2 regions of the Mesorhizobium sp. AR02 genome follow, and region 1 is predicted to be linked to the other one. Evidence: predicted binding sites of a transcription regulator. Region 1 holds the regulator's gene; the other holds the start of a gene.

Region 1 (7,743 bases):
AAGGTGGCATCGAGCGGCGCCACGGTCTGGCCTGACGTGACCCACCAGGCGGCGCCGCGCCAGATCAGCAGCCCGCCCAGCGTGACGATGAAGGCCGGCACTTCGAGATAGGCGATGATGAAACCTTGAAAGGCACCGATCAGCAGACCGAGCGCGAGGCCGATGACCAGTGCCAGGACCCAGATCCACGGATTGCCGAGTTCAAGCCCGACAAACCGCACCAGGAAATGCACCTGCGCAAAGCCCATGATCATGCCGATCACGCCTTCGGCGGAGCCGACGGACAGGTCGATATTGCGCATGACGATGACCAGCACCATGCCGCAGGCCATGATGGCGACGGCGGACGTCTGCACCGACAGGTTCCACAGATTGCGCGGCGTGAGGAAGGTGCGGCTGTCGAAATCGAGCGGATTGACGCCCAGACGCAAGCTGGAAATCACGTGCAGCCCGATCCAGATGATCAGCAGCGCGCCGACCATGCCGAGCATGCGGGTGTCGATCTCGGTTGCCTTCAGGAACCGCGCCAGCGCGCCGAGTTCCGACGCACGCGCGGTGTCGACCTGCGGGTTGGACGTCGTGTCGGTCATGATTTCCTCCCACCGGCTTGCCGTCTGACGCGGATGCCGAGACCAGCCTAGAAGCTATCCGCGTGATGCGGAAATACAAATCTTTTTGAGAAAACGCCGCGGCTTTTGGGCCGCGGCGTCGATATCGAACAGTATTGCGACGTTTAGTTGCAGGCCGCGACGCTGCCGGCGGCGACGCCCGCGCAGACTTCGTCTTTCTTGATCCAGCCGGCGTCGATGACAACCTTGAGATTGTCCTTGGTGATGGCGACCGGGGTCAGGAACAGCGACTTGACGGTGTTGCCGCCAGGCGTCGTGAAGTCCTTCACGCCGGCGATGTCGGTCATCTTCTTGCCATCGGCCAGCTGCGAGGCGATCTCGGCGGCGTTCTTGCCGAGTTCGCGCGCATCCTTCCACACCGACACGGTCTGGGTGCCGAGCGCGATGCGGTTCAGCGCGGCATGGTCGCCGTCCTGGCCCGAGACCGGCACGGTGCCGGCGAGACCTTGTGCCGTCAGCGCCGCGACGACGCCGCCGGCGGTGCCGTCATTGGCGGCGACCACAGCGTCGACCTTGTTGTCATTGGCGGTCAGGAACTGCTCCATGTTCTTCTGGGCGTTGGCAGGTAGCCAGCCGTCCGTATAGGCCTCACCAACATTCTTGATCTTGCCGCTGTCGATGGCCGCCTTGAGCACTTCCATCGAGCCCGAGAACAGGAAGTCGGCATTCGGATCGGAGCCCGAGCCCTTGATGAAGACATAATTGCCTTCCGGCTTGGCCTTGAACACCGCACTGGCCTGCAGGCGGCCGACTTCCTTGTTGTCGAAGGTCAGGTAGAAGACGTCCTTGTTCTCGATCAGGCGGTCATAGCCGACGACCGGAATGCCTTCGTCCAGCGCCTTCTGCACGGCCGGACCGATGGCCGAGGCGTCCTGCGCCAGGATGATCAGCGAATTGGCGCCCTGCGAGATCAGGCTTTCGACATCGGTAAGCTGCTTGCCGGGATTGGACTGCGCATCGGCGGAGATGTACTTGTCGCCGGCGGCCTCGATCGCCTTCTTCATGGCGGCTTCGTCGGTCTTCCAGCGCTCTTCCTGGAAGTTGGACCACGAAACACCGATGACCTTGTCCTTCGCCTGCGCGACCGACGCAAGCGTCAGCGACATGGCGACACCCGCCAGGATGGCGGCCGTGAATCTCTTCATGATATCCTCCCTGCGCCGCGTATGGCGCGACCAAACTGGCCCTAAGGCCGGCACAGAGGCTCTATTTTTTCGAGCCTCGAAAAAACACTGAGCCAACACCGGAACGCTGTCAACAACGATTCTGATGGATTTTGATGTCCCTGCGAATTTTTTTCGAGCCCCGGAATAAATAAATGACAGGACGGGCCGCTTCTGCCACTATTTGGGCGTGTCGTCGGCAGCGTTCGAGGGGCAGGAAGAACCGCGGCGACCGGGAGGATGTGGGAAACATGTCGGTCGGAATCCGCCACGACGATCTGCGCCGGCGCAACCGCGCGATGGTGATTGCGGCCGTGCGCCGGGCCGGTCGGCCCTCGCGCACCGAGATTGCCGCGACCACCGGCCTCAGCCATTCGACCATATCGGCGATCTCTTCCGACCTGATCGGCGAAGGCATCCTGGCCGAAGGCAAGCCGAGCGAAGCCGGCGCGCTGAAACGCGGCAGGCCACAGGTTGGCCTCGGCCTCAATCCGGAGGCCGCGGCTGTCATGACCGTGGTGCTGTCGCTGAATTTCCTCTCCGTCGCCGTCATCGACTATGCCGGCCAGGTGGTATCGGAAGAACAGCGCCGGCTGGACACGCTGACCATGTCGCGCGAGGCGCTGATCGGTGAATGCGTCGCCATCGTACGACGGCGCCTCGAGGATCCCGATATCGACGTGCGCAGCGTCGCCCGCATCGCGCTGGCGATCCAGGGCATCACCGACACCGAGGCCCGCTCGATGCTGTGGTCGCCGATCACACCGCAGACCGACATCGCCTTCGCCGACATACTCGAGGCCGAGTTCGGCATCCCCGCCACCATGGAAAACGACTGCAACATGATGGCGGTGGCGCTGCGCTGGCGCGATCCGGAGCGCTACCGCGACGACTTCATCGCCATCCTTCTGTCGCACGGCATCGGCATGGGCCTGGTGCTGAAGGGCGAGCTGTTTACCGGCACCCATTCCTCTGGTGGCGAGTTCGGCCACATGATCCATCGGCCGGGCGGCGCGCTCTGCCGCTGCGGACGCCGCGGCTGCGTCGAGGCCTATGCCGGCAACTACGCCATCTGGCGCAACGCCAGGCAGCTCAGCGAGGACACCGAGCCGGTCGCCGATGTCAGCGACGCGCAGATGCGGGCGCTCGCCGCGACGGCGCGGGAACGGGACGGCCCCGAGCGCGAAGCCTACCGCAGGGCCGGCGAGGCACTCGGTTATGGCCTCGGCAGCCTGTTCGCGCTGATCGATCCCGCACCCGTCGCCATGGTCGGCGTCAGCGCCGCCGCCTTCGACCTGATCGAGCCGGCACTGCGCGAGGCGATCGCCCAGACCGCAGGCGGCCAGCACTCGAAATCGATTTCCTTCGACACCGAGCCGAACGAACTGCCGCTGATCCGCGAAGGCTGCGCCATGCGCGCACTGACCTTCGTCGACCAGGAAATTTTCGCGCCGGGGGTGCAGGGTAAGTCAGGCGTTGGAAAGAACGTAGCCTGAGCTGACGTCCGTCATTGATGCCGTAGACCATCGCCGACTTTGGAGATTGGCAGAAGCCTCTCAGCTTCGTCATCAACTCTGAGGAATGGTGGCGTCGCTTCGCTCCTTGCTCCGCCATAGGATGACGAGGTCATGAGCGTCTCAGCCAATCATCAATGCGTGTGACCCGGGAGTGGAGACATTCAACCTATCAACGCTTCCGCGCCAAGGCTCTAATCTTCCCTGATCGCGTAGCCGGCGCCCCGAATGGTTCTAATCACGTCCGGCATGCGGCCATTGTTGACCGCCTTGCGCAGCCGGCCGACATGCACGTCGACGGTGCGCTCGTCGATATAGATCGTCTCGCCCCAGACATTGTCGAGCAGCTGGCTGCGCGAGAACACGCGGCCGGGATGACGCATCATGAATTCGAGCAGGCGGAACTCGGTCGGCCCGAGCCGGATCTCGCTCTTCTTGCGATAAACCCGGTGCGATTCACGGTCGAGCACGATGTCGCCGACCTTGAGCACGCTGGACAGAACTTCCGGCTTGGCGCGGCGCAGCAGCGCCTTGACGCGAGCCATGAATTCCGGCGTCGAGAACGGCTTGACCAGATAGTCGTCGGCGCCGGTCGAGAGCCCACGTACGCGGTCGCTTTCTTCGCCCCGCGCGGTCAGCATGATGATCGGCAGCCGCTCGGTCTCGGGCCGCATCCGCAGGCGCCGACAGAGTTCGATGCCGGACACCGCCGGCACCATCCAGTCGAGCACCAGAAGGTCGGGCACGTTCTCCTGCAGGCGGATTTCAGCCTCGTCGCCGCGCGGCACCACCTCCACCTGGTAGCCTTCGGATTCAAGATTGTAACGGAGCAGCACCCCCAGCGGCTCCTCATCCTCCACCACCATAATGCGTGGCGCGATCATCGATTGGTCACCTCTTGCGTCAGGCCGCGGGCGCCGACATCGCCGTCTCGTCCTGCTTGGGACGATTGGCGGGCAACTGCGTGCCGGTCAGGACATAGTAGGCGTTTTCGGCAATGTTGGTCACGTGGTCGCCGATGCGTTCGAGATTCTTGGCGCAGAACAACAGATGCGTGCAAGCCGTGATGTTGCGCGGATCCTCCATCATGTAGGTCAGCAGTTCGCGGAAGACGGAGGTGTATTTGACGTCGATGCGTTCGTCGTCGGCGCGCAGCTTCGCCAGTGCCGCGGCATCGCGCGCCGCATACTCTTCGATCACGCCCTGCACCTGGATCAGCACCAGCTGTGCCATGGCGTCGATGGAATGCGACAGGTCGCGCGGCGTGGCGCTGAGGCCGACGGTGCCGACGCGCTTGGCGATGTTCTTGGCAAGGTCGCCAATGCGCTCGAGGTCGCCGGCCATGCGGATCGACCCGACGACATGGCGCAGATCATCGGCCATCGGCTGGCGCTTGGCGATCAGCGTGATGGCGCGGTCGTCGAGCTCGCGCTGACGCGCGTCCATGATGGCATCGTCGGAAACCACGCGCTGAGCGAGAGCGTTGTCGGAATTCAGCAGCGCCTTGGTGGCGCCACCGACCATCGAGCCGGCGAGATCGCCCATGTCACTGATCAGCCTGCTGATCTGTCCGAGATCCTCGTCGAAGGCTGCAACTGTGTGTTCGGCCATGATCCTGGTCCTCGTATGCGTGCGATCAGCCGAAGCGGCCGGTGATGTAGTCTTGCGTGCGCTTCTCGCGAGGCGACGTGAAGATCTTCTCGGTTTTGTCGAACTCGACCAGTTCGCCCAGATACATGAAAGCGGTCTGCTTCGAGACACGCGCCGCCTGCTGCATGTTGTGGGTGACGATGACGATCGTGTAGTCGGCCTGCAATTCGTCGATCAGCTCCTCGATCTTGGCGGTCGACAGCGGGTCGAGCGCCGAGGCCGGCTCGTCGAGCAGAATGACCTCCGGCTTCACCGCCACCGTGCGGGCGATGCAAAGCCGCTGCTGCTGGCCGCCAGACAGGCTGAGGCCGCTGGCATTGAGCTTGTCCTTGACCTCGGTCCACAGTGCTGCGCGCTTCAGCGCCTGCTCGACACGGCCGTCCATCTCGGCCTTGCTGATCTTCTCATAGAGCCTGACGCCGAAAGCGATGTTCTCATAGATCGACATCGGGAACGGCGTCGGCTTCTGGAACACCATGCCGATCTTGGTGCGCAGCAGGTTGAGATCCTGCGAGCGGTCGAGAACGTTCTGGCCGTCGAGCAGCACCTGGCCCTCGGCGGTCTGCTTGGGATAAAGCTCGTAGATGCGGTTGAAGACGCGCAGCAGCGTCGACTTTCCGCAGCCCGACGGGCCAATGAAGGCGGTGACGCTGCGCTCGGGCAGCGACAGCGTGATATCCTTCAGCGCCTTCGACTGGCCATAGTAGAAGTTGAGGTTCTTGACCTCGATCTTGGCCTTGGCCACCGCCTCGGCGGCGATCGTCATGTCTGGAGACAACATCTGGCTCATTTGTCCTCTCTGCGTCCGGTCAGGCTGCGCGCAAAGATGCTGAGCGCGAGAACCGTCAATGTGATTATGAGTGCGCCGGTCCAGGCCAGTTGCTGCCATTCCTCGTAGGGGCTGAGAGCGAACTGGAAGATGGTGACAGGCAGGCTGGCCATCGGCGCGTTGAGATTGCTCGACCAGAACTGGTTGTTCAGCGCCGTGAAAAGAAGCGGTGCCGTCTCGCCAGAGATGCGGGCGATGGCCAGCAATATACCGGTGACGATGCCGGACAGTGCGGCGCGGTAGGCGACCGACTTGATGACCACCCAGCGCGGCGCGCCGATCGCGGTGCCGGCTTCGCGCAAGGCGTTGGGCACCAGGTTGAGCATGTCCTCGGTGGTGCGCACGACGACCGGGATGACCAGGATGGCGAGCGCGACAGCGCCGGCGATCGCCGAGAAATGCCCCATCGGCCGCACCATCAGCTCATAGACGAACAGGCCGATGATGATCGACGGCGCCGACAGAAGGATGTCGTTGATGAAACGCACAACAGTGGTGAGCTTCGAGAAGCGCCCGTATTCAGCCATGTAGGTGCCGGCCAGCACACCGATCGGCGTACCGACGATGATGCCGATGATGGTCATCACGATGCTGCCGTAAATGGCATTGAGCAGGCCGCCGGCATCGCCGGGTGGCGGCGTCATTTCCGTGAAGACCGAGAGAGAGACACCGGCGAGGCCCTTGTAGAGCAGCGCGCCGAGGATGAGCGCCAGCCAGGCAAGGCCGATGCCCGCGGCGACGACGCACAGCGTCATCATCACGCCATTCTTGCGCTTGCGGCTCTGGTGAAGCGACGTGGCTGTCGACATCGGTCAGGCTCCCGTGCGGGCGTCGATGCGCATCAGCATGTAGCGTGCGATGGCAAGGATCAGGAAAGTGATGACGAACAGGATCAGGCCGAGCGCCACCAGCGAGGAGGTGTAGAGATCGCCGACCGCTTCGGTGAATTCGTTGGCGATGGTCGCGGAGATCGTCGTTGCCGGCGCGAACAGCGAGGTCGAGATGCGGTGCGCGTTGCCGATGACAAAGGTCACCGCCATGGTTTCGCCGAGAGCGCGGCCGAGGCCGAGCATGACGCCGCCCATGATGCCGATCCGGGTGTAGGGAATGACGACGCGGCGGGTCACTTCCCAGGTCGTGCAACCAATGCCGTAGGCCGATTCCTTCAGTACGGGAGGCACCGTGTCGAAGACGTCCTTGGTGATCGAGGTGATAAAGGGCAGCACCATGATGGCCAGGATCATCGACGAGGTCAGCAGGCCGATGCCATAGGGCGGGCCGGCAAACAGGCTGTTGAGACCGGGAACGCCATGGAACACGTTGATGATGAAGGGCTGCACGGTCGTTTGCAGGAACGGTGCCAGGACGAACAGGCCCCAGATGCCGTAAATGATCGAAGGGATGCCGGCCAGCAATTCAACCGCCATGCCGATCGGGCGCCGCAGCGGGCGCGGGCAAAGCTCGGTGAGGAAGATGGCGATGCCGATGCCGAGCGGCACGGCGATCAGGATGGCGATGGCCGAGGTGATGATGGTGCCGTAGATGGGCGCCAGGGCACCGAACTTCTCGGTCACCGGGTTCCAGCTTTCGCTGGTCAGGAAGGAAAAGCCGAAGGTCGACAGGGCTTGCCAGGAACCGGCAAACAGCGAGACCGCGACGCCGCCGAGCAGGACCAGCACCAAGATTGCGGCAGCGCGGGTCATTCCGTGGAAGATCGAGTCGGTCAGCGCGAACCGTCGAACGGTGGCATCGCGCGAACTTCTGACGGCTGGCAAGGCTTCCTGGACAGCGCTCATGTCAAGCTCGGCTCTTTCGAATTGAAGGAAAAGGAGCGCCGCGGGCGCGGCGCTCCTTCAAGGGATATTACTCGCCGGCGTAGACGGGCTTGCCGTCGGCCTGGATGTCGGCCTTCCACGAAGCCTTGATCAGGTCGACGACGCTGTCGGGGATCGAGACAT
Region 2 (7,743 bases), 3.4 Mb from region 1:
GGAGTGGAATGGTTCCGGCACCAACGTCTCGGAGGGTCTGTCGTGGGGCATGCGGGTGCTGTCGCCCGGCGCGCCCTATACCGACGGGGTGCCATTCAAGACGCCAGGCGTCAGCAAGATCGTCATGCTGCTTACCGATGGCGAGAATGTCGTCTATGGCGCCAGCAATCAGCCGACCAAGTCCGACTATACGTCCTATGGCTACCTGGCGGGTGGCCGCTTCGGGTCGGACAACCAGACGACGGCGGCGCGCAATGTCGACGGCTGGACCAAGAGCGTGTGCACGCAGTTGAAGAACGAGGGCGTGCAGATCTACACAATGGTGCTGCAGTCCGACACCGCCGCCAACCGCACGCTCTACAGCGCCTGCGCTTCCGACCCGAGCGGCTACTATGCCGTCAACGATCCGGCAAAACTGCCGAACGTTTTCCAGCAAATCGCCAACAAGTTCTCGAAGCTGCAATTGACGAATTGAGCGCTCAACTCAAGAGGCCGCTACATCTGAAGGGATCGGAACCCCTTCAACTCGTATGGGCGACAACCTTGTCGACCGTCTCAGGGAAGAAGTCGGGCGCGGCTTGGCGTTTGCCGAACATCATGTCGTACTGGATAAGCCGGAAATCGCGGATCGCCGGGTCGATATCCTTCTGACGCGACCAATCGGGCGTAGCTTGGCCAGCCGGGGTCAGCAGCAGATTGCGGTCGACGACGCGGTAGCGTTCCCGCATCTCGCCCAGAAAGCCCGTATAATAGGGATGGGTGATGCCGGCGGCGGTGAGGATATGATAGGGCAGGAAGGCCGGGCTCACCGTGCCGAGGTCCTTGACCGGACCGGAGCGGTTCGACCAGATGATCAGCGGTGTCTCGTGATGTTCACGGGCGGCTTGCGGTGTCGGCTCCTTGCGCGGCGCGACGTTGTCCTTCAGGAAACCCGTCTCGACATAGACCGGCCCCAGCGGCGGCAGATGGTCGCCGAAGAAGGCGACAATCGTCGGCCGCTCGCGCTTCTTGGCCCATTCGATCAGCCGTTCAAGGCCGCGGTCCGCGTCGGCTGAACCCTCCGCGTAGCTCAGCAGCGAGTCGCGCGCCCACTGGCTGATCGGCGCCTGCACCGCATGGGTCGGGTTGTCGTAGCGGTTCGGTTCATAGGGGCCATGGTTCTGCAGGCTGACCGCGAAGAAGAACACCGGGTCGTCGCTGGCGTCGGCTTCGCGGATGATCTCGTCCGTCATCGCCGCATCCGATGCCAGCGGTCCGCGCTTTTCCATCGGCGGCAGCGTCTCTTCCGACTTGAAATCGTTGAAGCCGAAATCGGCATAAACCGCGCCACGGTTCCAGAACCAGTTGGTGCCTGGATGGATGGCGCGCGCCCGGTAGCCCTCGCTCTTGAGGAAGGTCGCCATCGAAGGCGTCGGCGTGCGCACATATTGCTGGTAGGGGATGCTGCCGGCCGGCAGGAAGGCGTTGGAAAAACCGGTCAGCGCCTCGAATTCGATGTTTGCGGTCATGCCGCCGAATTCAGGCGAGAACATCGAACCGGAACGCAACGCCCGCACGGTGGGAATGGGATCCGGCGTGATGGTGACGCCGGGCAGCTTGGTCGGATCCCAGAAGGATTCGCTCATGACGACGATGATGTCTGGCTTTTCATCGGGCACCGAGGCCGTCATCTGCGGCCGTTCGATCGCCGCGATCGCCTTGTCCGTATAGCCCGGCGGTGCCGAAACATGCGCCATCGGCACGTTGAGCGCGAAGGCGAGGGCAAAGCCGTTCGAGGCGTAGTTTTCCTTCTGGTCCCACATGATCGGGATGATCTGCAGCCGGTCCCTGGTCCAGGAGAAGGTGGCGTAGTCCATGATCGAGACGAAGAAGGCGAGCAGCGGCACCGCCAGCGTCAGCCGGGCAAGGCGGCCCTTGTGGCTGAGCGCGGGAACCTTGCGGCGCCACAGCCGCCAGCCATAGACGAGCAGCGACAGGCCGGCGACGATGCCGACGACCATGGCGAGCGCGGTCATCGGCCGGTCACGCACCAGGAGCGGCAACAGGGCGAAGATCTGGCGGGAGTAGAGGAAATCCGTCGGGTAGAGAGGATCGCCGAGATAGTGCGATTTCTGATGGCCGACAAAGGCCAGCGACAAGGTCAAAGGCGCGACGATCATCAGGCTCTGGTGGCTGCGGCCGAGCACGGCATCGAGACCGATGAGGATCAGCGCGAACACGACGATGGTCGTCCAGCCCGGCTTGAGCGGCTGCAGGAAGAAGGAAGCGGTACCGGCAACGTCACCGCGCACGATCAATTCGATGGCAAACACCAGGATGGCGGAGATCGCCAGGCTGATCAGCCCATAACGGACGACCGGCCATCTCCGGCCCGGCAGATAGCCGGTGGACGGATCGTCTTCCAGGAATTGAGGCGCAGCTTTGCTGGCGCGTTTCGAACTCTTTGCCACTTTAACTTCCCACCCAGCGACAACCCAAGTCACTCGGTTGTCATAAAATTGTCACGCAAAGCTAGCGCCTGTGGCGGAAATAAGAAGAGCCAGCAAACGATTCGTGAGCGGTTTTCATCAGGTGTGATCGCCAAAAAGCCCTTTCGAAACAGGCACTCGGCGCATGGTTCCGACTTGGGGCTGGGCTGAACCGGGCTTGACTTGGCGGCCTGCCTTGCGCCACAGGCAGGGAAAATTCGTGTTATCAGACAAGTAAAACCAGTCTTGGAGAGCCCTCGCATGGCCATTGCATTCACCTTTCCGGGACAAGGCAGCCAGGCTGTCGGCATGGGCAAGGATCTCGCCGATGCCTTTCCCGAGGCGCGCAGGATCTTCCAGGAAGTCGACGACGCGCTCGGCGAAAACCTGTCAAAGCTGATCTGGGAAGGTCCGGAAGAGACCTTGACGCTGACGGCCAACGCGCAGCCGGCGCTGATGGCGGTTTCGCTGGCGGCGATCAGGGCGCTGGAAGCGCGCGGTTTCTCGCTGAAGGACAAGGTCGCCTATGTCGCCGGCCATTCGCTGGGCGAATATTCAGCCCTTGCCGCCGCAGGGTTTGTTTCCGTTGCCGATGCCGCCCGTCTGCTGCGCATCCGCGGCAACGCCATGCAGGCAGCGGTGCCGGCGGGCGAGGGCGCGATGGCTGCGATCATCGGACTGGAACAGGTAGATGTCGAAGCCGCTTGCGCCGAGGCCGCGCAAGGGGCCGGCAAGGTCTGCCAGATCGCCAACGACAATGGCGGCGGCCAACTGGTGATTTCCGGCGCCAAGGCCGCGGTCGAGCTGGCGGCCAAACTGTGCACCGAAAAGGGCGCCAAGCGGGCGCTGATGCTGCAGGTCTCGGCGCCCTTCCATTCGGCGCTGATGGCGCCGGCGGCCAATGTCATGCGCGACGCGCTCGCCGGGGTAACGAAGCATGCGCCGGCGGTACCCGTGCTGTCCAACGTCACCGTGACCCCGACCAGTGATCCCGACGAGATCGCGCGGCGCCTGGTCGAGCAGATTACCGGCCGTGTGCGCTGGCGCGAAACGGTGGAATGGTTCGGCGCCAACGGCGTCACCACGCTTTATGAGATCGGCGCCGGCAAGGTGCTGTCGGGCCTGGCACGGCGCATCAACCGCGACATCGCCACATCAGCCGTCGGCACGCCGGCCGATGTCGAGGCGGCGCTGGCCGCGCTTGCATAATCCACTGGCGATTTGACCCCTTCCGTGTGAAGGCTGTTCTCTCAGATCAGGAGACAAAAAATGTTCGAACTGACCGGCCGCAAGGCGCTCGTCACCGGCGCATCGGGGGGCATCGGCGAAGCGATTGCCCGTGTGCTGCATGCGCAAGGCGCCATCGTCGGCCTGCACGGCACCCGCATCGAGAAACTGGAGACCTTGGCAGGCGAACTCGGCGAGCGGGTCAAACTGTTCCCGGCCAATCTGTCGAACCGCGACGAGGTCAAGGCGCTTGGCCAGAAGGCGGAGGCCGAGCTCGAAGGCGTCGATATCCTGGTCAACAATGCCGGCATCACCAAGGACGGCCTGTTCGTGCGCATGTCGGACGCCGATTGGGACTCAGTGCTCGAAGTCAATCTGACCGCCGTTTTCCGGCTGACCCGCGAACTCACCCATCCGATGATGCGCCGCCGCCATGGCCGCATCATCAACATCACCTCGGTGGTCGGCGTGACCGGCAATCCCGGCCAGACCAACTACTGCGCCTCCAAGGCCGGCATGATCGGCTTCTCCAAATCGCTGGCGCAGGAGATCGCCACCCGCAACATTACCGTCAACTGCGTTGCCCCGGGCTTCATCGAATCGGCGATGACCGACAAGCTCAACGACAAGCAGAAAGAGGCGATCATGGCGGCGATTCCGACGCGCCGCATGGGCACGAGTGTTGAAGTGGCGTCCGCCGTCGCCTACCTCGCCTCCAACGAGGCCGCCTACGTCACCGGCCAGACCATCCATGTCAACGGCGGCATGGCCATGATTTGACGGATACAGCGGGGCTGTGAAAAGAGACCATTTCGCCTTGGACCTCAGCCATTTTTCGTGTAATGCGGCCCGCAACCCGGCGGTTCGGGCAAAAACCGGTCCGTGGCCGTTGCGTTTCCGGCAGGACCATCTTTCAGCTTGATTAGCGGCATTCTGCCCGCTAACGAAGACAGACAAACAAAAGACGAGGATGCCCCAAATGAGTGACACCGCAGAGCGCGTCAAGAAGATCGTCATCGAGCACCTTGGCGTCGATGCCGACAAAGTGACGGAGCAGGCGAGCTTCATCGATGATCTGGGCGCTGACAGCCTCGACACGGTCGAACTCGTCATGGCGTTCGAAGAAGAATTCGGCGTCGAGATTCCCGACGACGCGGCCGAGACCATCCTGACCGTCGGCGACGCGGTTAAGTACATCGACAAGGCTTCGGCCTGACGCTTTCAGCAGTCATCACCGGGGAGGACCTGCGATGAGGCGTGTCGTCGTCACGGGCCTTGGGTTGTTGTCGCCATTCGGCATGGGCTTCGAGCACAGCTGGAAGGAACTTCTGACCGGCCGCAGCGCCGCCAAGCGCATCACCGAGTTCGAGGTGGAGGATCTTGCCTGCAAGATCGCCCACGTCGTTCCGCGTGGTGACGGCAGCAATGCCACCTTCAATCCCGAGGCCGTGCTCGAGCCGAAGGAATTGCGCAAGATCGGCGACTTCATCCTGTACGGGATTGCCGCCGCCGATGAGGCGCTGAAGGATTCCGGCTGGGAACCCAAGACCCACGAAGAGCAATGCGCCACCGGCGTGCTCATCGGTTCGGGCATTGGCGGCATCGAGGGCATCGCCGAGAACGCGATGATCCTCAAGGAACGCGGCCCACGCCGCATCAGCCCCTTCTTCATCCCGGGCCAGATCATCAATCTCGTCTCCGGCCAGGTTTCGATCCGGCACGGGCTGAAAGGCCCGAACCATGCCGTCGTCACGGCCTGTTCGACCGGCGCGCACGCCATTGGCGATGCTGCCCGGCTGATCATGTGGGGCGATGCCGACGTCATGGTCGCCGGTGGCGCCGAGGCGCCGGTGACGCGGCTCTCGATCGCCGGCTTCGCCGCCTGCCGGGCGCTGTCGACCGATCGCAATGACACGCCGCAGACGGCGTCGCGTCCCTATGACCGTGACCGCGACGGCTTCGTCATGGGCGAGGGCGCCGGTGTCGTGGTGCTTGAGGAACTGGAGCACGCCAAGGCGCGCGGGGCGAAAATCTACGCCGAGGTGACCGGCTACGGCCTCACTGGCGATGCCTATCATATCACGGCCCCCGCGGAAGATGGCGACGGGGCTTTCCGTTGCATGACTGCGGCGTTGAACAGGGCAAAGCTGACGCCCGCCGATGTCGACTACATCAACGCGCACGGCACCTCGACCATGGCCGATACGATTGAACTCGGCGCCGTCGAGCGGCTCGTCGGCAATGCCGCCTCGAAGATTTCGATGTCGTCGACAAAGTCGTCGATCGGCCATCTGCTGGGGGCGGCGGGTGCCGCGGAAGCGATCTTTTCGATCCTCGCGATCCGGGACAATGTCGCGCCGGCGACCATCAACCTCGACAACCCCGAGCGCGAAACCGCGATCGACCTGGTGCCGAACAAGCCTCGCTCTCGCCAGATCGACGTGGCGTTGTCAAATTCCTTTGGTTTTGGCGGCACCAACGCCTCGCTTGTGTTCCAGCGCTACAATGGCTGATCGTCCGGCTGCCGGACGATGCTTCGGCGTGCCGTCAATTTTGCCATATTCGCCTCTACTCTGCCGCAGGGGATTCGTTGGGCGATCAAACGGTAGGGCAAGATGAACACAAATCCGGCGGGCAACGGAGAATTCGGGCAAAGGCCGGCAAACACAGGGCCGATCGTGCCGAAGACAGCCAGCGAGGCCCTGCGGCCCGAAGCCGGGACGCCGCCGCCGAAGCGCTCGCGCGCTTCGCGCAGCCAGGTCGTCGTGTTCATGAACTTCGTCATCTCCTTGGTGATGCTGATGGTTCTGGCGGCGGGCGCGGCGCTTTACTTCGGCAAGCAGGAATTCACCGAACCCGGTCCCTCGGCCAATGGCGACACCTTCCTGGTCAAGCCGAATACCGGCGTCCAGGACATCGCCGACCAGCTTGAGCGCCGTGGACTGATCAGCGATGCCCGCGTCTTCCGCCTTGGCGTGCGTGCCTTCGGCAACGATTCCGCGCTCAAGGCCGGCGAATACGAGATCAAGCCCAAGGCATCCATGCGCGACATCATGGAGCTTTTGAAGAGCGGCAAGTCGGTGATGTACTCACTGACCATTCCGGAAGGGCTGACGGTCGAGCAGGCCCTGCAGCGTATCGCCGGTGAGCCCGCCTTGAGCGGCGACATGCCGGCGAAGACGCCGCCCGAGGGCAGCCTTGCCACCGACACGCTGCGCTTCACCCGCGGCGCGACGCGCCAGCAGATGATCGACAAGCTGGTGGCCGATCAGAAGAAGCTGGTCGACGAGGTCTGGCAGCGGCGCGCGCCGGACCTGCCGCTCGCCAATATCGAGGACTTCGTTACCCTGGCCTCGATCGTCGAGAAGGAAACCGGCAGGGGTGACGAGCGTTCGCGCGTCGCCGCCGTGTTCCTCAACCGGTTGGCCAAGGGCATGCGCCTGCAATCCGATCCGACCATCATCTATGGTCTGTTCGGCGGCAAGGGGAAGCCCGCGGACCGCCCGATCTACCAGTCGGATATCCAGAAGCAGACGCCTTACAACACCTATGTGATCAGCGGCCTGCCGCCGACGCCCATCGCCAATCCGGGCCGTGCGGCGCTTGAGGCCGTGGCCAATCCATCGAAGACCGACGATCTTTATTTCGTCGCCGACGGCACCGGCGGTCACGTCTTTGCCGCGACGCTGGACGAGCACAATGAGAACGTCGCCCGCTATCGTGCGTTGCAGAAGAAGCAGGCCGATGACGCGGCCAAGGCCGCCGCTGCCGCTGGTACCAACGGCAATGCCGACAAGCCCGCTACCGATAAGCCTGCTGACGGCAAGCCTGCCGACGGCAGCGACAGCACCGGTGGCGACAATGGCGATGCCGGCGGCGATGCGGGTGACGCCCAGTAAGACGAAAAAAGGCGTTGCCTGGAAGGCGACAGCCTGACATTTGAAAGAACGCCAAGCGTCCGATTTTGACGCACCCGCGGCGTGGTTGTTTTAAGCAGCACTTGCCCCGTCCGGAAAACTGGCTTTGGGGTGATGCGCCAGGGGTGTGC

The links. Region 1 encodes PhoB, which activates phosphate uptake and scavenging genes when phosphate is short. Its sites were predicted from a motif close to TGTCATNNANCTGTCAT; they were not measured.
Region 2: a site for PhoB is predicted at 2,489-2,505, ahead of DBIPINDM_RS04750 (LTA synthase family protein). Genes of this name have one in related genera too.

What each region holds. Positions count from the first base shown of each region.
Region 1 covers NZ_CP080531.1:3,429,962-3,437,704, reverse strand. The annotation lists gene DBIPINDM_RS20825 (sugar ABC transporter permease) at 1-590, opposite strand, end outside; gene xylF (D-xylose ABC transporter substrate-binding protein) at 734-1,774, opposite strand; gene DBIPINDM_RS20815 (ROK family protein) at 2,044-3,288, shown strand; gene phoB (phosphate regulon transcriptional regulator PhoB) at 3,501-4,190, opposite strand; gene phoU (phosphate signaling complex protein PhoU) at 4,210-4,917, opposite strand; gene pstB (phosphate ABC transporter ATP-binding protein PstB) at 4,943-5,746, opposite strand; gene pstA (phosphate ABC transporter permease PstA) at 5,743-6,594, opposite strand; gene pstC (phosphate ABC transporter permease subunit PstC) at 6,598-7,581, opposite strand; gene pstS (phosphate ABC transporter substrate-binding protein PstS) at 7,649-7,743, opposite strand, start outside.
Region 2 covers NZ_CP080531.1:8,160-15,902, reverse strand. The annotation lists gene DBIPINDM_RS04755 (pilus assembly protein) at 1-475, shown strand, start outside; gene DBIPINDM_RS04750 (LTA synthase family protein) at 522-2,450, opposite strand; gene fabD (ACP S-malonyltransferase) at 2,730-3,677, shown strand; gene fabG (3-oxoacyl-[acyl-carrier-protein] reductase) at 3,738-4,475, shown strand; gene DBIPINDM_RS04735 (acyl carrier protein) at 4,675-4,911, shown strand; gene fabF (beta-ketoacyl-ACP synthase II) at 4,946-6,208, shown strand; gene DBIPINDM_RS04725 (hypothetical protein) at 6,196-6,468, opposite strand; gene mltG (endolytic transglycosylase MltG) at 6,467-7,594, shown strand.